DNA from 4 places in the Halomonas sp. 113 genome. Region 4 is predicted to be linked to each of the others. Evidence: predicted binding sites of a transcription regulator. Region 4 holds the regulator's gene; each other region holds the start of a gene.
The links. The regulator sigma-54, encoded in region 4, starts transcription at its own class of promoters, with help from an activator protein. The targets are predictions, from matches to a motif close to TGGCACNNNNNTTGCTNT.

Region 1: a site for sigma-54 is predicted at 2,776-2,793, ahead of glnL (nitrogen regulation protein NR(II)). Genes of this name have one in related genera too.
Region 2: a site for sigma-54 is predicted at 3,531-3,548, ahead of YERSI8AC_RS23125 (amino acid ABC transporter substrate-binding protein). Genes of this name have one in related genera too.
Region 3: a site for sigma-54 is predicted at 1,757-1,774, ahead of speB (agmatinase). Genes of this name have one in related genera too.

What each region holds. Positions count from the first base shown of each region.
Region 1 is NZ_LR881453.1:177,709-182,835, forward strand. It holds gene YERSI8AC_RS01000 (hypothetical protein) at 1-125, opposite strand, end outside; gene glnA (glutamate--ammonia ligase) at 659-2,065, shown strand; gene YERSI8AC_RS01010 (hypothetical protein) at 2,165-2,290, opposite strand; gene YERSI8AC_RS01015 (DUF4124 domain-containing protein) at 2,240-2,392, shown strand; gene YERSI8AC_RS01020 (hypothetical protein) at 2,329-2,613, shown strand; gene glnL (nitrogen regulation protein NR(II)) at 2,862-3,920, shown strand; gene ntrC (nitrogen regulation protein NR(I)) at 3,917-5,127, shown strand, end outside.
Region 2 is NZ_LR881453.1:4,972,775-4,977,901, reverse strand. It holds gene YERSI8AC_RS23135 (amino acid ABC transporter permease) at 2-1,102, opposite strand; gene YERSI8AC_RS23130 (amino acid ABC transporter permease) at 1,118-2,308, opposite strand; gene YERSI8AC_RS23125 (amino acid ABC transporter substrate-binding protein) at 2,410-3,435, opposite strand; gene speE (polyamine aminopropyltransferase) at 3,705-4,571, opposite strand; gene hemE (uroporphyrinogen decarboxylase) at 4,571-5,127, opposite strand, start outside.
Region 3 is NZ_LR881453.1:4,245,182-4,250,308, forward strand. It holds gene YERSI8AC_RS19980 (YjiH family protein) at 1-625, opposite strand, end outside; gene speB (agmatinase) at 729-1,679, opposite strand; gene YERSI8AC_RS19990 (sigma-54 interaction domain-containing protein) at 1,903-3,321, shown strand; gene YERSI8AC_RS19995 (ABC transporter ATP-binding protein) at 3,436-4,566, shown strand; gene YERSI8AC_RS20000 (ABC transporter substrate-binding protein) at 4,596-5,127, shown strand, end outside.
Region 4 is NZ_LR881453.1:1,982,212-1,987,338, forward strand. It holds gene YERSI8AC_RS09250 (HPr family phosphocarrier protein) at 1-191, opposite strand, end outside; gene rapZ (RNase adapter RapZ) at 237-1,169, opposite strand; gene YERSI8AC_RS09260 (PTS sugar transporter subunit IIA) at 1,257-1,727, opposite strand; gene hpf (ribosome hibernation-promoting factor, HPF/YfiA family) at 1,732-2,040, opposite strand; gene YERSI8AC_RS09270 (RNA polymerase factor sigma-54) at 2,138-3,553, opposite strand; gene lptB (LPS export ABC transporter ATP-binding protein) at 3,683-4,432, opposite strand; gene lptA (lipopolysaccharide transport periplasmic protein LptA) at 4,444-4,962, opposite strand; gene lptC (LPS export ABC transporter periplasmic protein LptC) at 4,974-5,127, opposite strand, start outside.

The DNA of each region.
Region 1 (5,127 bases), 1.8 Mb from region 4:
TGAGTGGCTGTCACCAAAATGGGCAGCAAGTGGTCGGCGACACCGGATTCACGTATGGATTTTAAGTGGCGTGGCAACATTTCACCCGTCACCATGGCATCAACGATAAAGCAGACCGATCCCATTTGCCGACTCCGATTGTGAGCAAATCTATCAAATTGTAATTTATTGTAGTAGCTGGTTTATTTGCGTAGCAAGTAAAAAAATTTGCGAGCTAAAAAACAGCGCCAAGTATGACTTGTGCACTTTTATGGGGCGTGCGGCATTATTTTTGTTCTATTTTGGTGCATAAGAGGTTTTTTAGACGGTTCAGAATAGCCTGTTGCGCCGTTATGCGTCATCAAGAGGCATTCGAAGCCATTTTTTAATGTTTATAAAACAGATAGTTGTTGTTTTTTTATGCCATATTGGTGCAGTGTTGGCATGTTCTCTGCATTGTATTTGCAAGCGGCTAGCGGGCCGTAGGCATAAGCCCTGCGGCGTGCTAAAACGATAGCCGGTCTGAAATGCTCGCTGAGCGATTTGTTAACCAATGTCAGGCAAACGTTGAGCGAACAAGAATGACAAACGTGCGGTTTAGCACGTATTTTGTCGAACAACACTTTTATCGGTAGCTTACTGTCGTTAGCTTTAAGCCACGCTCATACCGGAGGACACTATGTCAGCCAAGACTCTCGCGCTAATTGAAGAACACGATGTTAAATGGGTAGATCTGCGTTTCACCGACACTCGCGGTAAAGAACAGCACGTGACCGTGCCTGCGCGCGATGTAGACGAAGAATTCTTCGAGAATGGCCAAATGTTCGATGGTTCTTCTATTGAAGGTTGGAAGGGCATTAACGAATCCGACATGATTCTGCGCCCGGAAGATGGTACGGGCTACCTTGACCCCTTCACCGAAGATGCGACGCTGGTGCTGCGCTGTGACATCATCGAGCCGGCCACTATGCAAGGCTATGATCGTGACCCGCGCTCTATCGCTAAGCGCGCAGAAGCTTACCTGCAGTCTACTGGCCTGGGCGACACCGCGTTCTTCGGCCCTGAGCCTGAATTCTTTATCTTTGACGAAGTGCATTGGAAGTCTGATATCCAGGGCTCCATGTACAAAATCACTTCCGACGAAGGCGCCTGGGCAACCGACAGTGTCGTTGAAGGCGGCAACCTTGGCCACCGCCCGCGCGTTAAAGGCGGCTACTTCCCGGTTCCTCCGGTCGATAGCTTCCACGATATTCGTGGCGCAATGTGTAATACCCTGGAAGCGATTGGTCAGACCGTCGAGGTACACCACCACGAGGTTTCCAACGCAGGTCAGAACGAAATCGGCGTTAAGTTCAACACGCTGGTGAAGAAAGCTGACGAAGTTCAGGAAATGAAGTACGTGATCCACAACGTGGCCCACGCGTATGGCAAAACGGCCACCTTTATGCCGAAGCCGCTGGTCGGTGATAACGGTTCGGGTATGCACGTTCACCAGTCGTTCTGGAAAGATGGCAACAACCAGTTCGCCGGTGACGAGTACGCTGGTCTGTCTGAAATGGCGCTTTTCTACATCGGCGGCATCATCAAGCACGCCCGTGCCCTGAACGCCTTTACTAACGCTTCTACCAACTCGTACAAGCGTCTGGTGCCTGGCTTTGAAGCGCCGGTCATGCTGGCCTACAGTGCCCGCAACCGTTCGGCTTCAATCCGTATTCCTTACACCGCCAGCCCGAAAGGCAAGCGTGTGGAAGCGCGCTTCCCTGATCCGACTGCCAACCCTTACCTGGCGTTCTCTGCCATGTTGATGGCGGGTATCGACGGTATCAAAAACAAGATCCACCCTGGCGATGCCATGGACAAAAACCTGTACGACCTGCCGCCAGAAGAAGGCAAGTCAGTACCGACTGTGGCGCACAGCCTGGATCAAGCACTGGAAGCCCTCGACGCTGACCGTGCGTTCTTGACCGAAGGTGGCGTGTTCACCGACGAAATGATCGATGCCTACATTGACCTCAAGATGGAAGAAGTGGAGCGTATTCGTATGACCACTCACCCCATCGAGTTTGATATGTACTATAGCTGTTAAGTACAGCTGCGAATCAGTGTTACTCGCCCTTGGCTGTTACTATCAGCCAGGCGGTGGTAACAATGATTGCCAATAGAACCCCGCTACGGCGGGGTTTTTTTATTGCTGGGAGGCTGAGAAGCGTGCCAGAGGGGCGATGAGCAGTGTGCTGGTAGCTCTCTTGGGCGTGGGGGAGTGGGTGGCACGGCGTTCGGGCAGGCGGTGTATCGGGTGACCGATCAGCACGGCAACGTTACCTTTACCGATAACCCAAGCAGCCCTTTATGCCCTGCGACCACTTTTCCATCGCTCTGCCCCAGCAAGGCGCACAGGTGGAAGAGGGGATGACCGTGGTGGAGGTGGTTATTGCGCCACCGTTGCGCGACGACCATCAGGTACGGCTGTTGGTGAATGGCGAGATTAGCCAGAAAGCGCTGCACAGCGATGTCTTCTGGTTAACGGGCCTGCCGCAAGGGGGCACGAGATCCAGGCAGAATGCTGGAGAGCAGCCAGCGTTTACAGCACCGCACGGCAGCGGTGACGATTACGGTTCCTTAAGAGCGCTTTAATAAACGCGATCAAAAAAACAGCCCTAAGTATTACCTACCAAAACCTGGGTGCACTAAAGTGGTGCATGAGCAGGAGCATTTGGCACGGCAAGTGCGCTAAAACGATTCGCGCTCTTTCGCTGCGATGCCCGCAAGCCGTGCAAATGGACATAAACGTACAGTTGGCGCGCTTTTTGCAGCTCCCTCATTGATCATCCACCTGTAGGTCTGTATCGGCGATGGAAGACGCGATTTTTCAGGACACCACCATGCATCAGCGTTTGCTTGAGCATCTCACCACAGCGGTATTGCTGCTAGACGGCGAACTGCGTGTGCGATGGATGAACCCTGCCGCTGAAGCGTTGTTAGCGGTCAGCCTTAGCCGTGTTCACGGCATCAGCCTGGATACGCTACTTGGCGGGGATGTAAGCATTGACGAAGTATTGGCCAAGGCGCGGGATGCGTTTCACCCCTATACCCAGCGTGAAGCACGCATTACCCCGTTGAATAGCGAACCGCTCACGGTGGACTACACGGTGACGCCCTTATCCGACGATGAGCTGCTACTGGAAGTAGAGCCGCGGGATCGGCTGATGCAGATCTCCCGGGAAGAGGCGCTAACCACACGCCAGGAGACCATCAAGGTGCTCGCCCGCGGGCTTGCCCATGAAGTCAAAAACCCGCTGGGTGGCATTCGCGGGGCAGCACAGCTACTAGAGCGTGATCTAGACGACCCGGCGCTGCGCGAATATACCCATATCATTGTTGAAGAGGTGGATCGGCTGCGCGACCTGGTCGACTCCATGCTCGGCCCTAACCGGATGCTTAAACACGAGCCAGTCAACATCCACAAGGTGCTGGAGCGAGTGCGGGCGCTGCTGATTGCCGAACACCCTAGTGTGACAATCAGCCGTGATTACGACCCCAGCTTGCCCGATCTTTCCGGCGATGAATCGCAAATGATTCAGGCGGTGCTCAATGTGGCGCGCAATGCGGTACAGGCCATGAGCGATGCACAAACGCCGGAGCCCACTTTAATACTACGCACCCGTGCCCGTCGCCAGTTTACGCTTGGCGCCGAACGTCACCGGCTGGTCAGTGAAGTCGCCGTGATCGATAACGGCCCCGGTATTCCCGATACGCTGCAGGAAACACTGTTTTACCCCATGGTGTCGGGACGCGCGGAAGGCAGCGGCCTTGGGCTCTCTATTGCCCAGTCGATTTTGCACCAACATCAAGGATTGATTGAATGCGATTCACGTCCTGGACACACCGAATTTCGTTTACTGATTCCCATGGTTATTAATTTCACCGGAGAAGCGTCATGACTGAGGCTGCACGTAATGATGTTGCGCGGGTGGTCATTGTCGATGATGACCGCGCTATCCGCTGGGTGTTGGAGCGCGCCTTGGCGCAACCCGACCTTGACGTTGAGTGTATCGAGCGCGCCGACGTTGCCCTGACACGTTTGTTGGAAAATCCACCCGACGTGCTGGTCACCGATATTCGTATGCCGGGTATCGATGGGCTGGATCTAATGTCCCGGGTACGCGAAGCGCATCCTGACCTGCCGGTGATCGTGATGACCGCGCACTCCGACCTGGACAGCGCCGTGGCCTCGTATCAGGGCGGGGCATTTGAATACCTGCCCAAGCCGTTCGATGTTGACGAGGCCCTGGCGCTGGTACGTCGCGCCGTGGCTCACGCCCGTGAACGCCAGCGTCCGGTGACCGTGCCGGAAGGCTTGAACGCCGAAATTATCGGTGAAGCGCCCGCCATGCAGGAGGTGTTCCGTGCCATTGGTCGCCTCTCGCACTCCCACATCACAGTGTTGATTAATGGGGAGTCGGGAACCGGCAAAGAGCGCGTTGCCCAGGCACTCCATCAGCATAGCCCTCGTGCGGGCAAGCCGTTTATTGCCCTCAATATGGCGGCGATTCCCCGTGATTTGATTGAGTCTGAGCTGTTTGGTCACGAGAAGGGGGCTTTTACCGGGGCGACCCAGCAGCGCCAGGGGCGGTTTGAGCAAGCCAACGGCGGTACGCTATTTTTAGACGAAATAGGCGATATGCCCGCTGAAACCCAAACGCGGCTACTGCGCGTGCTGGCCGATGGAGAGTTCTATCGCGTTGGCGGGCATACGCCGGTCAAAGTGGATGTGCGCATTATTGCTGCCACCCACCAAAACTTAGAAGTGTTGGTGGATGACGGCCGCTTCCGGGAGGATTTGTTCCACCGCCTGAACGTGATCCGTATTCACCTGCCCAAGCTTGCCGAGCGCCGCGAAGATATCCCTCGTTTAACGCGGCACTTTTTAGCTGAAGCGGCGAAAGAGCTGACGACCGATATCAAGGTGCTGACCAGCGAAGCGGAAGCCCACCTAACGCGTTTGCCGTGGCCCGGCAACGTGCGGCAGTTAGAAAATATCTGCCGTTGGCTCACCGTGATGGCATCAGGGCGTGAGATTCTGGTTGAAGATCTACCGCCGGAGCTGCGTTCACCCAGCGCTTCTGAAAGCAGCGCCCACGGCGATTG
Region 2 (5,127 bases), 3.0 Mb from region 4:
ACTAGTGCTTATGGCCGGTGTTTAGCTTGCGCTCCAAGTACTGGCTGTAGCGCGACATGCTGAAACAGAATATCCAGAACACGAACGCGGCAAATACATAGCCCTCTACCGAGAAGCCCAGCCAGCGCGAGTCGGAAAGCGCCGCTTGCACAATGCCCAACAGGTCAAACAGCCCGATGATCATGACCAGGGTGGTGTCTTTAAACAGTGAGATAAACGTATTGACGATGCCAGGAATCATCATTTTCAGTGCCTGAGGCATCACGATTAGCCCCATGCGCTTCCAATACGTCATCCCCAGTGCCGCGGCGGCCTCATCTTGCCCTTTGGGAATCGCCTGCAAACCACCGCGAATAACCTCGGCCATATAGGCACTTTGGAACAGCGTCAGGCCGATTAGCGCACGTATAAGGCGATCCACGTTAAGTTCAGACGGCAGGAACAGCGGCAGCATCACCGAGGCCATAAACAGAATGGTGATTAGCGGCACACCGCGCCAAAACTCGATAAAAATCACGCAGAAGGTTTTGACGATGGGCATGTTCGAGCGTCGCCCAAGGGCTAATACAATGCCAATAGGCAGTGCGCCAATCATCCCCACGCTAGCCAGTAGCAGCGTCAGCATCAAACCGCCCCAGCGGTGGGTGGAGACACGCGGTAGATCAAAGTAGCCGCCGTGTAGCAGCACGTAGGCGATCACCGGGAAGATCAGCAGCGCAAACAGTGTCATCCAGCGCTTAAACGGCAGGCGCGGAATGACCATCCAGGCAATAATGCCCGCGAACATGGCAAACACGATATTGGCGCGCCAATACTCCTCACTCGGGTAGAGGCCGTACATAAACTGGGAAAAGCGTGCGTTAACGAATACCCAGCAGGCGCCCACCCGTGTGCAGTCTTCGCGGCTGTCGCCCACCCAGTTGGCATCAATAAATGCCCACTGAACCGTTGGCACCACGAGTAGATAGAGCACGTACAGGCCCAGTAGCGTGAAGATGCTATTGATAGGGCCGTTGAACAGATTGCCTCGTAGCCAGGCAACCGGCCCAATGGTGCCTTTAGGAGCCGGGCGCTGAGGTATGGTTTCTTTATTGTGAATCATGGGGTCGCCTCCGGCCTAGCGTTCGACCAGCGCAACGCGAGCGTTGAACCAGTTCATGAACATGGACACCAGCAAGCTGATGATCAGATAAACCGCCATGGTCATGGCAATGACTTCGATTGCCTGACCGGTCTGGTTGAGCGTGGTGCCGGCAAAAACCGATACCAGGTCGGGGTAGCCGATGGCGGTGGCCAGTGACGAGTTTTTAATCAGGTTGAGGTATTGGCTGGTGAGTGGCGGAATAATGACGCGCATAGCCTGGGGAATGATGATTAGGCGCAGCACTAGCTTGCGCGGCAAGCTCAATGCCTGGGCGGCTTCCGTTTGGCCATGGGGGATGGCTTGGATGCCCGAGCGCACAATCTCCGCAATGAAGGACGCGGTATAGATAGACAGCGCCAGCCACAGGGCCAAAAATTCAGGGATAATGGTGATACCACCGCCGAAGTTAAAGCCGCGCAGTACCGGCATCTCCCAGGTCACCGGCACACCTGTAGCGACCAGTACCAGCAGTGGTAGGCCAAAGATAATCACCAGCGACATCCAGAAAACCGGTAGGCGCTTGCCGGTGGCTTCGTGACGGCGCTTGTTCCACATGACCAGTGCGATGCTGGCAATAATAGCCACCACGAAGGTGGCTGGGATAAGACCAAATCCTGACTCGAACAGAGGCTGAGGTAGGTACAGCCCGCGCACGTTCAGGAAAATGGCTTCACCAAAGGCCATGCTCTCTCTAGCGCTGGGTAACGTCCGCAGTACAGCAAAGTACCAGAAGAAAATTTGCAGCAGCAGGGGGATATTACGAAACGTTTCGATATACGCATTGGCTAGCCGAGCGATCAACCAGTTGGGCGATAGCCGCGCGATACCGACGATAAAACCAATAATCGAGGCAGCTAACACCCCCAATCCACCGACTAGCAGCGTATTGAGCAAGCCAATCACAAAAGTGCGGCCGTAGGTACTTTGGGAGGAGTACTCGATTAAGCTTTGACCAATACCAAAGCCGGCTGTGTTGCCCAGGAAGCCAAAGCCAGTGGTAATGCCGCGAGCATTCAGGTTGGCTTGGGTATTGCCGATAATATAGATCAGGAAAGCCGCGACAACGGCGACCAATATAAGCTGAAAAATAAGTGCGCGCTTAGCGCGGTCTCGCCAAAACGGCGGCTTGTGGCCAGCGGGGCGAATGTTGGGTCTTACGGACATGGATGGCGTCTCCGCTACACGGAAGGTCAATCAAATGGCCCGCCACGACCTTTAAACAGATACCTGTGAAGAGGGCGGCGGGCCGGGGTCAAGCGAGACGCTTAGCGAATCGGGGGAGCGTACTGGAAGCCGCCGTCTGTCCATAGGGCGTTGACACCGCGCTCAATTTCCAGCGGCGAGCCCATGCCCACGTTGCGGTCGAAGCTTTCAGCGTAGTTACCCACTTGGCTAATAATGTTGTAGGCCCAATCTGCTTCTAGGTTCATGCCTTCACCGTAGTTGCCGTCTTGGCCTAGCAAGCGAGCGATGTTGGGGTCTTCAGAGTTAAGCATTTCTTCAGCGTTTTCACTGGTGACGCCGTACTCTTCGGCGTTAATCATGGCGAACAGCGACCATTTCACAATGTTGAACCAAAGATCGTCACCCTGACGAACCACAGGGCCTAGTGGCTCTTTGGAGATAACGTCAGACAGGATCATCGAGGCTGAAGGATCGTCTAGCTGAATACGTAGCGCCGCTAGCTGAGAGGTATCGGAGGTTAGCACGTCACAGCGGCCGGCCTGATAGCCACCCACGGTTTGCTCAGAGGTATCAAATACGATCGGGTTGAATTCCATGTCGTTAGCACGGAAGTAGTCAGCCAGGTTCAGCTCGGTAGTGGTGCCAGACTGAATGCAGATGGAGGCGCCGTCGAGTTCATCAGCACCGGTAATACCCAGGTCACGGGATACCATGAAGCCCTGGCCGTCGTAAAATGTAACCCCGGTGAAGTTCAGGCCCAGAGTAGTATCGCGGGTGGTGGTCCAAGTGGTATTACGTGATAGAACGTCGACTTCACCTGATTGCAGGGCGGTGAAGCGCTCTACGGCGTTGAGTGAAATATAGTTGACGGCTTCTGAGTCGCCGAGTACCGCTGCCGCTACAGCGCGGCATACATCAACGTCGATACCTTGCCAGTTACCGTCGTCGTCCGGAGCTGAGAAGCCCGGCAAACCATCGCTCACACCACACTGAACGGCGCCACGCTCAATGGTATCTTCCAGGGTGTCGGCTTGAGCAGTTGCCATTCCCGCCAGGCTAAGTGAGCCAGCGGACGCCAGAAGCGCTAAGTGTTTTTTATTTAACATCTAGTTTCCCTCGAAGTTATTGGAATCAGCTACTGAAATCAGTTAATGAAACCAGTAGTTGAAATAGTTATGCATGCCGTAGCATGTCACTAAACCTAGCAAGGAAGATGCCAACAAGGGTACAGGCGTTAATTCAGCGCTTTTCAACGCTACTCAACGAATTCGAGACGAAGGTCTAGGTGCAAAAAAGGTTACCGCCCTCCTCGCATTGCACCGTAATAGGGCAAGCTGAGGTGGGCGGTAACACGAAGGCAGGTATTAGGTGTGGTTTACTCGGCTGCGAATGCCTTGCGCATAAATGGCGGAAGGGCGAGCGCACCTCGATGGGCGTCAACGCTATAGTATTCAAGCGGCAAGTCGTGGTTGGTGGCTGCCTGCTCGCGGAACGTATTCACGTCGGTGGCTTTACCCGCCAATGTTACGCTCCACCAGCCTGAAGGATAAACCGGCTGCGGGAAGGGCAGCGTGGCAACGCTGTCAAAACCGGCTTTCAACATGTCGTTGCGCAGCTCTCGGATGATCGAGCCACTGTGGTAAAGCGGTGATTCGCTCTGCTGCACCATTACGCCGCCGCTTTTCAAAATACGGTGGCAGCGCTTGAGAAAATCGGTTTTAAACAGCCCTTCAGCGGGCCCAACCGGGTCGGTGGAGTCGATAATCAGCACATCGATGCTCTCATCAGGTGCATCGTCCACCCACTTGACGCCGTCGGCGAACAGCAGTTCAGCACGGGGGTCGTTATTCGACGCTACCAACGACGGGAAGAAACGCTCAGACGCTTTAGTCACTTCTTCGTCGATATCAATTTGGGTCACTTTCTCCACACCTGGGTGGCGGAGAACTTCTTTTAAGGTGCCGCAGTCGCCACCGCCGATAATCACCACCCGTTTAGGGTCTTGATGGGTAAACAGGGCCGGATGCGCAATCATCTCGTGATAGAGGAAGTTATCGCGATCAGTCAGCATCACACAGCCGTCCAGCACCATTAGGTTGCCGTAGGTCTCGGTGGCGTAGACCTCTAGGTGCTGGTATTGGCTCTGTACATCCAGCAGTTTTTCAGAGATCTTCAGTGAGAAAGCGCTGCCGTGGCTATCAAAGACTTCGGTAAACCATTGGTCGTCGCGTAAATCGCTCATCAATTGGCTCCTGAGTGCTGTGCATTTGTGTGCGTTGGAATATCGCGGTGATACTGCGGGCTCAATTCGTGCAGTGCCTCCATAAAGGCAGTGACGTTGTCGGGGTTGGTAAACTGGCTGATTCCATGGCCCAGGTTAAACACGTGGCCAGGGCCATGGCCGTAGCTTTCCAGCACGCGGGCTACTTCAGCGCGGATAGCCGAGGGGCGGGCAAACAGAACGTTGGGATCAAGATTGCCCTGTAGCGCCACTTTGTGACCAACTCGAGCGCGAGCATTGGAAAGCTCGGTAGACCAGTCGATCCCCAATGCATCGGCACCGGCGCAGGCGATATGCTCAAGCCACTGGCCGCCGTTTTTGGTGAAGAGAATCACCGGTACGCGGCGACCGTCGTGCTCGCGGATCAGTCCCGAAACGATCTGCTCCATGTAGCGCAGCGAGAACTCAAGGTACGCAGGGGTAGAAAGTGCGCCGCCCCAGGTATCAAAAATCTGCACCGCTTGGGCGCCCGCGCGAATTTGGGCGTTCAGGTAGTCAGTTACCGCATGCGCCAGCG
Region 3 (5,127 bases), 2.3 Mb from region 4:
GCTGCGTGGTGATCAGCACACCGACGGTGCCCGAGCCCATCCATGAGGCGGTGGCATCGATCGCGCTGCGTCCCGGCAAATTAAAAATCACCCGAAACGGCTTACGTACCATACTGCCGATGAATTCCATAAAGCCAAACTCGACTAGAAACGGCAGCAGCAGCGCGGCAAAGAAAAAGAAGGTGAGCAGTACCGGCGCCAGGTCATTGAGCATCACGCCACCGGTAAAGGAAGCAGTCACGAACTCAGGCCCGAACTGAAAATAGGTCATCACAGCAAACAGCGCGCCTAAAACGCGCATCACCAACCACACTGGCCCGACATGAAACATTTCGTGCAGCATGCCCTTTTTGGCCCAGGAAGGGTTAGCTAGCTTGGCGTAAATCGTCGCTACCACCGACAGGCAGAGCACAACGACAGCAATGGCCGGCAGCGCCGAGCCCAGCAAAGCCTGCAGACTATCGGCCATGAGCCCCATGCCGATATTGATGGTATCGCCCACTTGAAAAGGGACGAGAAACAGCAGCACCCCAATTAGCGATGGAATGATAAATTTCAGTAAGTGCGCGCGGGGTATCGGTGCCGACGAGGTCGGCTGTTCCGATTTAACGTTGCTATACGACATAGGGGTCACCCATTGGAAGTGATTATTGGAGGTGGCTGGCGGCGTAGCTAGGTCAGTACTTTTTTATTTAGTCGCTATTTCTTTGATATCTATTCGGTCGGCGTCACTCGCTGTGTTTAACGCCCGGTAGTACGCAAAGCATTTCATACAGCAGTGTGGCGCCCATCAGCGCGGTGTTGCCGCTGGGGTCATAAGGTGGAGATACTTCCACCAGGTCGCCGCCGACAATATTCAGCCCGGCGGCACCGCGAACCAGCTCCAATCCTTGGCTAGAGGTCAGTCCACCCATCTCCACCGTGCCGGTACCGGGGGCAACAGAAGGATCCAGGCCGTCGATGTCGAAACTGATGTACACCGGGATATCGCCCATCTGCTCGCGCACTTCCTGCATCAACGGCGCTAGAGAGCGATACCAGCACTCTTCGGCGGGAACGACGCGAAAACCCTGACCACGGCACCAGTCAAAATCTTCAGCGGCATAGCCGGTACCACGCAGGCCGATTTGCACTACCTTGCCATGGGCCAATAAGCCCTCCTCCTGGGCGCGGCGAAACGGCGTGCCGTGGGCAATTGGCTCACCGAACATGTGCTCATTTACATCGGCGTGAGCATCGATATGAATCAATCCCACCGGGCCGTGCTTTTTGGCCATGGCGCGAAGGATAGGCAGCGTGAGCGTATGTTCCCCCCCCAGAGTCAGCGGAATGCAGTTATGTTTCAGCACGTCATCGTAAAAGGCGGTGATGATGTCGACGCTTTTCGGCAGGTGGAACGTATTGATGGGTACGTCACCGATATCGGCCACTTGCAAGCTTTCAAAGGGCGCGGCACGGGTCGCCATATTGTAGGGGCGCAGCATGCGCGACTCATCACGAATCTGGCGTGGTCCAAGCCGCGTGCCGGGGCGGTTTGAAGTGCCGATATCCATGGGAATTCCAATAAATGCCGCATCCAAACCCTCGGCTGTCTCTTGGGTGGGCAGGCGCATCATGGTGGCAGGGCCTGCAAAGCGCGGCATGGTGTTTCCGCCCAAGGGCTGATTAAACTCCGACATACACATCTCCTTATATTTTTTGGCGGTGAGCACGGTGTAGGTATTGGCCTAGCTCTTTTCACTACTCTTCTAAAGTCATTGCACAGACCATGCCAAGTCGTAGATGCCTATAAAGTGGTGGGATTAGCGACCAAACGATGCAAAAATGAATCAACTAGAGGCTTTTTTAATTCATTTTTGTATCAAAGATTCATAAATGAATCACTCAGAGGAGTTGGCTGCGATGAGTGAAATAGACAGGCGTGTGCTGCGAACCATTGTGGAGACCGCAAACGACCACTTCTTTATCGTCAGTGGCGATGGGCAAATAGTGGATATTAGCCCAGGAGCAGAAGCGGTTTACGGGGTATCCAGAGAAGAGCTGCTCTCCAGCAGTGTGCAGCAACTGCAAGCGGCCGGGGTGCTCAAACCCTCCATCACCATGGAAGTGATGCGCACCCGTCGGCCTGCGCAGATTATGCAAGTCACCGGAACAGGCCGCCGGGTGATTGCCGAAGCCTACCCAGTGTTCGTCGACGGCAAGCTGGAGCGCATTATCAGCCGCTCGCGGGATTTAACCGACTTGCAGTTACTGCAGGACGAATATGCGCTGCTGCAAAAACGCTTTAGCGAACACTTAAAGCGCAGTCAGGCAGCGCCAGACGCGGAAGAGCAGGCGTTGGATGACGCCCTGGACAATTTGCAGGTGCGTAGCAGCGTGATGCGTGAAATTGCGCTGCTGCTTAAGCGGGTCGCCCCTTCGGATGCCAATGTGCTGATGCTGGGTGAATCAGGTGTGGGTAAAACCGCCTTTGCCAAGCAGCTACACCGCTGGAGCCAGCGCTGTGACGGCCCCTTTATCGACGTTAACTGCGCGGCGATTCCAGAGAATCTGTTTGAGTCCGAGATGTTTGGCTACCAGCCCGGCGCTTTCAGCGGTGCCGCCCGCCAGGGCAAAGCCGGGCTGTTAGAGCAGGCCGAGGGCGGTACGCTGTTTTTGGATGAAATAGGCGAGCTGCCGCTGCTAATGCAAACCAAACTGCTCAAGGTGATTCAGGACGGTAGCTTGACCCGACTGGGTGACACCCGCTCTCGCAAGGTCAATTTTCGCTTGGTCGTGGCGACCAACCAGGATTTGGGCAAGCAAGTAGAAGCAGGACTTTTTCGTCTGGATCTTTACTACCGCCTCAATGTGATCCCGGTCACCCTGCCGCCACTGCGTGACCGCCGGGAGGATATCCCCGACCTGGTTGAAGCGTGTTTAAACCGGCTCAACCAGCGCTACGGGCGGCAAAAAATTCTTGATACCCGCGTTTGGTCGACACTGATGGGCAGCGAATGGCCGGGTAACGTCCGCGAGCTGGAGAACTGGCTAGAGAGAGCTTGGCTTTCCAGCCCCACCGATCAAATCGAGGAGCCCACCGCACTCCCTCACGCCGAACAGTTCCCGGCCAACTTGCCGAGCGCCTCGCCAGCAAGGTCGGCAGTAGCACTCGAGCCCCAGGAAACCCTCAAGCAGTACCTAGCGCGGCTGGAGCGTGAAACGCTTGAAGAGCTGTGCAACACACTCCCCAGCACCTATGCCATTGCCGAGCGGCTGGGCATCAGCCAATCCAGCGTGGTGCGCAGGCTTCAGCGCTATGGCATTACAGTGACCAAGTGAATTTTTATCTTGACACAGCGGGTGTCATCAACCATCCATGTAAGTGTCATGAAACGGCAACACCTTCAACACAAGCTGAACCAATAACAACCAACAGCCGGTGATGTGTGTGCTATGTCAAACCAATCGCGTATTCGCCTGGAGCGCGTCACTAAACGTTGGGACGCGACCACTGCCGTCGATGAAATCTCCTTCGATGTCACGCCTGGGCAATTTGTTATTCTGCTGGGCCCTTCAGGCTGCGGTAAATCCACCACGCTACGTATGATCGCGGGCCTGGAAGAGGCCAGCAACGGACGTATACATATCGGCGAGCGCGACGTCACACACCTGCCGCCCGGCGACCGTGGGCTGAGCATGGTGTTTCAGTCCTACGCGCTGTTTCCGCATTTGAGTGTGGCTGACAATATCGTGTTTGGCCTGCGCAGCCGCAAGGTACCCAAAGCCGAGCAGCGCGAGCGGCTAGCCAAAGTGGCCGAACTGGTTGATTTAACCGATTACCTAGATCGCAAACCTGCCCAGCTTTCCGGCGGCCAACGCCAGCGGGTTGCTTTGGCGCGCTCGGTTATTTCCGAACACCCTATCTGCCTGATGGATGAACCGCTATCCAACCTCGACGCCCGGCTGCGCAGCGACATGCGCCGGGAAATCAAAGCATTACAGAACCGCCTGAATATGACGGTTATCTACGTTACCCACGACCAGGTGGAAGCCATGAGCATGGGCGATCGTGTGATTCTGATGCAGCATGGCAAAATCGTGCAGGACGGCACCCCAGACGAGCTCTATAACCGCCCCGCTAGCGCTTTTGCCGCTAGCTTTATTGGCAGCCCCGCGATGAACTTGCTACCACTCGTTAAAGGTGAACAGGGTGCCGTTATCGAAGGCGAACCGAGTACCCCCGTAGCCTCCTTGGATGCCGCTGGTGGCCACTTGGGCATCCGCCCGGAAGATGTCGAGCTGCGAATCGCACCCGGTTCCGGCGTACCCGCAAACGTATTAAGTGAAGAGTATCTGGGAGCGGACACCATTGCTTATGTCGCGGTGGGGTCGCACACCCTACGCGTGCGGCTTAGCGGCAAGCAGGCACTGACAGGCCAGCCATGCAGCCTCTATTGGACTTCAAAGAATACACACCTTTTCGATGCCGACGGCCTGCGGCGGGACGACCTGACACCGACCCCCTTACCCAGCTCATCTCGAAGCGTTCCTCGTCCACCGGCGGTGGGCTCTTTCCAACACTGACAGCAGTATTGACACTTGCGGAGTCTCTTATGCGTTTGCGTACCCCTTTTGCAATGACCGCCCTTGCAGCGGGCTTGTTAAGCGCCGCCCAGGTAAACGCGGATAGCGTCGATCTGACCATGTACTACCCGGTCGCGGTGGGCGGTGCACTCACCGACGTCGTTGATAATCTGGTGGAAGAGTTTGAAAGCGAATACCCCGATATCAATGTGGAAGCGATCTACGCCGGTAACTACGACGACACCCGCGTGCGCGCCATGTCGGCGATGGAAGCGGGTGATACACCGCAGCTGTCGGTCATGTTCTCCATCGATCTGTACGAGCTGATTGAGCAGAATGCCATCGTCGCCTTTGACGACCTGGTCGAAACCGATGAAGAGCGCGAATGGCTCGATGGCTTCTACCCAGGGCTGATGGAAAATGGCCAACTGGATGGTAAAACCTACGGCATCCCCTTCCAGCGCTCCACCATCGTACTGTTCTGGAACAAAGACGCCTTTGAAGCCGCCGGCCTAGACCCCGAAACACCCCCAGAAAACTGGGAAGAGATGGCCGAGATGG
Region 4 (5,127 bases):
GTGATTCTAAGCTCGGTGCCACAAGGTGCGGCAAGCATCAGCAGTGACATGATATTGGCGGCGTCGGCGGCCTGTTGCTGTTTGTAAACGCGTATTTTTGCCGTGAACTGTTGGCCGCATTTGACCAGTTTTGTCGCCGCGCGAGCGTGTAGCCCGCGTTGATTGGTAAGTGTAAGTATGCGTTCTGGCACCCTGGTTCCTTTTCGCCGAGTGGTGTCATTAATGGATAGACGCGCTTAAGAGGTCTCTGGCCGCTCGTTAGGTGTGGAAGCGCTGACGAGGGGAGCGGCCAACTGTTCGCTTATGGTGTAGTGCAGACCCAGTTCGCGGTGGCGAAGTTGAACTTCGCCCATGCTAGGAGTCAATTTTTCCGCTAACTTCTCGGCCATATAGACCGAGCGGTGCTGGCCACCAGTACAGCCAATCGCGATAGTCATGTAGCTACGTTGGCTATTCTGGTAAGCGGGTAGCCAACGCTCTAGCCAGGCCAAGATGTCGTCGCTCATGGCATCAACAATCGGATAGCTGTTCAAAAAAGCCACGATTTCCGCGTCGCGGCCAGTGAACTGGCGCAGCGTTGGATCCCAGTACGGATTTGGCAGGCAGCGCACATCGAAGACCAGGTCGGCGTCTAACGGTACGCCGCGTTTATACCCAAACGATTCCAGCGTTAGCGTCAGCTTGTCGCGCCGCTGATGGGCTACTTGGTCGGTAATGCGACGGCGTAAATCGTGCACCGATAATCGTGATGTATCGATCAATAGATCGGCCAGATCGCGAATATCCTCTAGCGTCGTCTCTTCTTTATTGATCGCCTCTTCCAGCGTCATTTCGCTATCGCGGGTCAGCGGATGACGGCGACGCGTTGCTGAGTAACGCTCAAGCAGTATGCGCGCATCGGTGGTCAGGTAAATAACTTGAAAGACGATTTTACGCTGGCGCAACTCGTCTAATAAAGAGGGCAGGCGCTCCAGAGCTCCCGGCAAATTGCGGGCATCAATACTCACCGCTAAATGTGCTCGGTCGCCCTGGTCACGCAGTTCATCCACCAACGACCCCAGCAACATAGCTGGGAGGTTATCAATCGCGTAGTAGCCAAGATCTTCCAGCGCTTGCAAGGCGATAGATTTACCTGACCCGGAGCGGCCGCTAATGATCACCAGTTGCATAGAGTCTCTCTTTGCTTTGATCAAGCTGCGTTGAGGGTGGTGAGCGGATAACCTGCTGTGATCTGCCCTGAACAGGGTTTCAGACCCTTAGGCCGCTGATTGCTCGCGAATTTTGGCGGTAATCAGCTCAAGCAGTTCGCGCTGGCTGGCTGCTTTACGCAGTTGCTGGCGCGTGTCCGCATCATTCATGATGGTCGCTACCTGACCCAGTAGTGAGAGATGCGTGTCATCTGCCTCTTCGGGTACCAACAGGACAAACACCAGATCTACCGGGTCGCCGTCGATAGCGTCAAAATCGATCGCTTCAGCCAGTTTCAAAAATCCAGCGATAGGGGCGTTGCAGTGGGGGCTACGCGCATGAGGAATAGCCACGCCGTTACCAATACCCGTACTACCTAAGCGCTCGCGGCCGATTAAACGGCTAAACACTTCTTGGCTGTCCAGGCTGGGGATATTTTGGGCGATAAAGGTGCTGTAAAACTCCAGCACCCTTTTTTTGCTGCCCCCGGGGACGTCGAACAGAACGCGTTCCGGGGGGAGTATGGTTTCCAACGTCATTGAATTAACGCACACCGGCGCCTTGGGCGCGAGCTTGTGCTTTTTCCTTGTGTTTAACGAGTTGACGGTCGATTTTGTCCGCTAGTGCGTCGATAGCGGCGTACATATCACTGTCTAGGGCTTCCGCATGTAAGTCAGCACCTGCGGCGTGCAGCGTACAGGCGGCCTGCTGGCGCTCTTTCTCCACTGATAAGGTGACTTGCACCGTAGTTATATTGTCGTAATGGCGCTCTACACGCTCAAGCTTCTCGTTGACATAGTCACGCAAGGCGTCAGTCAGTTCTACGTGATGACCAGTGATATTTACTTGCATTGACGTGCTCCTTATCCATCGGACTGTACTTCGATTGTAACCCTTTTTGCCGCGTTGCAAAGCCCTTGTCGAGAGTTTCCCTGAAACGTTAACGAAGTTAGCGCAAACGACGCCGTTCACTGGAAGAGGGAATGCCCATGGCTTCACGGTATTTCGCCACCGTACGACGCGCCACTTGAATCCCTCCTTCGCCTAATAGCGTCACTAAGCGGCTGTCTGAAAGCGGCTTGCCGGGCGGCTCCTCTTGAATCAGTTTCTTGAGTCGTGCACGGATGGCGGTGCTGGAGTGGCTGTCGCCATCTTGACCGCTCACCTGGCTTGAGAAAAAGTATTTGAGTTCAAACACACCACGGGGTGTATGGATATATTTTTGCGTCGTTACCCGTGAAATAGTCGACTCGTGCATCTCCACGGCTTCGGCAATGTCGGCCAGTATCAGTGGTTTCATGGCTTCTTCGCCGTGCTCTAAAAAGCCAATCTGGCGGGTAATGATTTCGCGACCAACACGCAGCAGCGTATCGTTTCGGCTAGAGAGGCTCTTGATCAACCAGCGCGCTTCCTGCAAGTGCTCTTTGAGAAACTGGTTGTCATCGCTTTTATCCGCACGCTTAATCAAGCTGGCGTAGTCGGGCTGAATGCGCAGCCGTGGCAGGGCCTCGGGGTTGAGCTCTAAATGCCAGCCTTCATTATCGTGGCGGACGACTAGATCGGGGGTGACATAGCTGTCATCGGTGTCGCCGTAGGCGCTGCCTGGGCGTGGGTCTAGGCTGCGAATAAGCAGGATGACATCGGACAGCTGTTCGTCGTCGAGCCCTAGACGGCGTTTCAGCAGACGCATATCGTCTTTGCCAAGCGCTTCGAGAAACTGCCGCACCAAGCGGCGGGCGGGAACCAGCAGTGGCGTATTATCGGGGAGAGCGGCGAGCTGCAGCATCAAGCATTCACGCAAGTCACGGGCAAATATGCCGGTCGGCTCAAACTGCTGGAGCTTGAGTAGAATGGTTTCCACTTCGCGTTGGCTTAGCCCGTCAATGCCCTGGGCACGAAGCCCTTCACGGATGTCGTTGAGCGGCTGGGTCAGGTAGCCGTTGGCGTCTAGCGCGTCGATTAAACTTTCCGCGACAAGCTGCTCGCGAGCGCTAAAATCGGTCATGGCGAGTTGCCACAGCAGGTGGCCATGAAGGCTCTGCCCGGCTGCCTGGCGCTCAAAGTCGGGGCCTTCGCTGCTGCTGCCCCCCTGGCTTCCCATATCTTGATAGGTATCTGACCAGTCGCTATCTACCGAGAGCTCAGTAGGGATGCTCTCTGACCACTCTTCTTCCTTAGGCTCGCTGACAGCCTGTTCACTAAATTCATCTTCCTGCTCCAGCATGGGATTGGCATCGAGGGCCTGCTGAATTTCTTGACGAAGATCCAGCGTAGAGAGTTGCAGCAGCGCAATGGCCTGCTGCAACTGGGGCGTCATGGTCAGCTGTGTGCCGATACGCAGTTGGAGAGAAGCTTTCATGACCATCTGAGAACCACTCGTTAATCAGAATGCTCCACCCTAGTGCGAGTGAGTGCTTGGCGCAAGTGCAATAAGCATGCCATTGGTCGTAAAGTTGTTTTAAAGCGCTATTTAGGGGCGATTAAGGCAAAAACATTACAGGCGAAAATCGGCGCCCAAATACACATCCCTTACTTTTTGGTTGGTGAGAATCGAGGCGGGCGAGCCACTGGCGATGATTTGCCCATCGCCGACGATATAGGCGATATCGCAAATGTCTAGTGTTTCACGCACGTTGTGATCGGTGATCAGCACGCCGATATGGCGCTGTTTCAGTGCACGAATGATGGTTTTAATCTCACCTACCGAGATGGGGTCAACGCCCGCAAAAGGCTCATCGAGCAGTATAAAAGCGGGCTCTGTGGCTAGCGAGCGGGCTATTTCTACACGCCTGCGCTCGCCGCCCGAAAGGCTCATGCCCAGGTTGTCGCGAATATGGGTGATATGGAAGTCTTCGAGTAGCGCTTCCAGGCGCTGTTCGCGATCGCTGCGGTTAAGCTCTTTGCGGGTCTCGAGTATCGCCATAATATTCTCGGCAACCGAGAGTTTGCGGAAAATAGACGCCTCTTGAGGTAGATAGCCAATCCCCGCAGCTGCGCGCTCGTGCATGGGGGCGCGCGTTAAATCCACATCGTCGATACCCACCTTGCCAGCGTCGGATTTGACCAGCCCAACAATCATATAAAATGAGGTGGTTTTGCCCGCGCCGTTGGGGCCCAAAAGGCCAACGACACTGCCTTGGGATATCTCTAGATTGATGTCTTTGACCACTCGGCGGCGTTTGTAGCTTTTAGCCAGGTGGTGGGCATAAAGGGTTTTGATCGGCGCAGTGTCAGCAGTGGCCACAGCTAGGCTCCCTATTGTTCAGGCTGAAGGGTCATGCGTATGCGCTGGGGCTCGCTGCCATCAACGTCAGAGCGCGCTTGAATCACTTCTCGGTCAATAAAATACTCAAGGCGACCGCCACTAAAGGTGTCCTCTTGCTGGGTCAGTTCGGCTTGGTCGATCAGCTCTACGCGACGCTCGGCGACGTGATAAATAATCCGCCGCGCCCAGCCTTCCGTGGGGCCTTCTTGCCCTTCGCCTTGATGGCGCAAGTAGGCGCGCTCACCGGTAGCGGTGGCTGTCGAGAGTTCGCCCGCGTCGTTGCGTTCGATCTCTACCCGCTCGCCGCGCAGCTGCATTTCGCCTTGGCGAATGTCCACATCCCCAGTATAAACAGCTGTGCCTGCCCGCTGATCAAGATCTAAACGGTCGGCTTCCACTTCCACTGGGGCTTGTTGGGAAGATGAGTTGGTTTGGGCTAACACTGATAAAGGTATCGCTAAACCGAACAGTGCAGTGTAGAGCAGGGCTGGGGAAATCATGGCTTTCATGGCGGTTCCTATTAGCGTTGTGTGGCCGGGGGGTGCGTGCCGCGCACATTATCCGTTAAGCGAACCTGGCTGGTGTTAAGCCAAACGTCCATATGTGAAGCGCTCATTTGCTGTGGCGGTTGCTGCATCAATACCGGTGTGTCACTCCATGCATGCTGCTCGAGG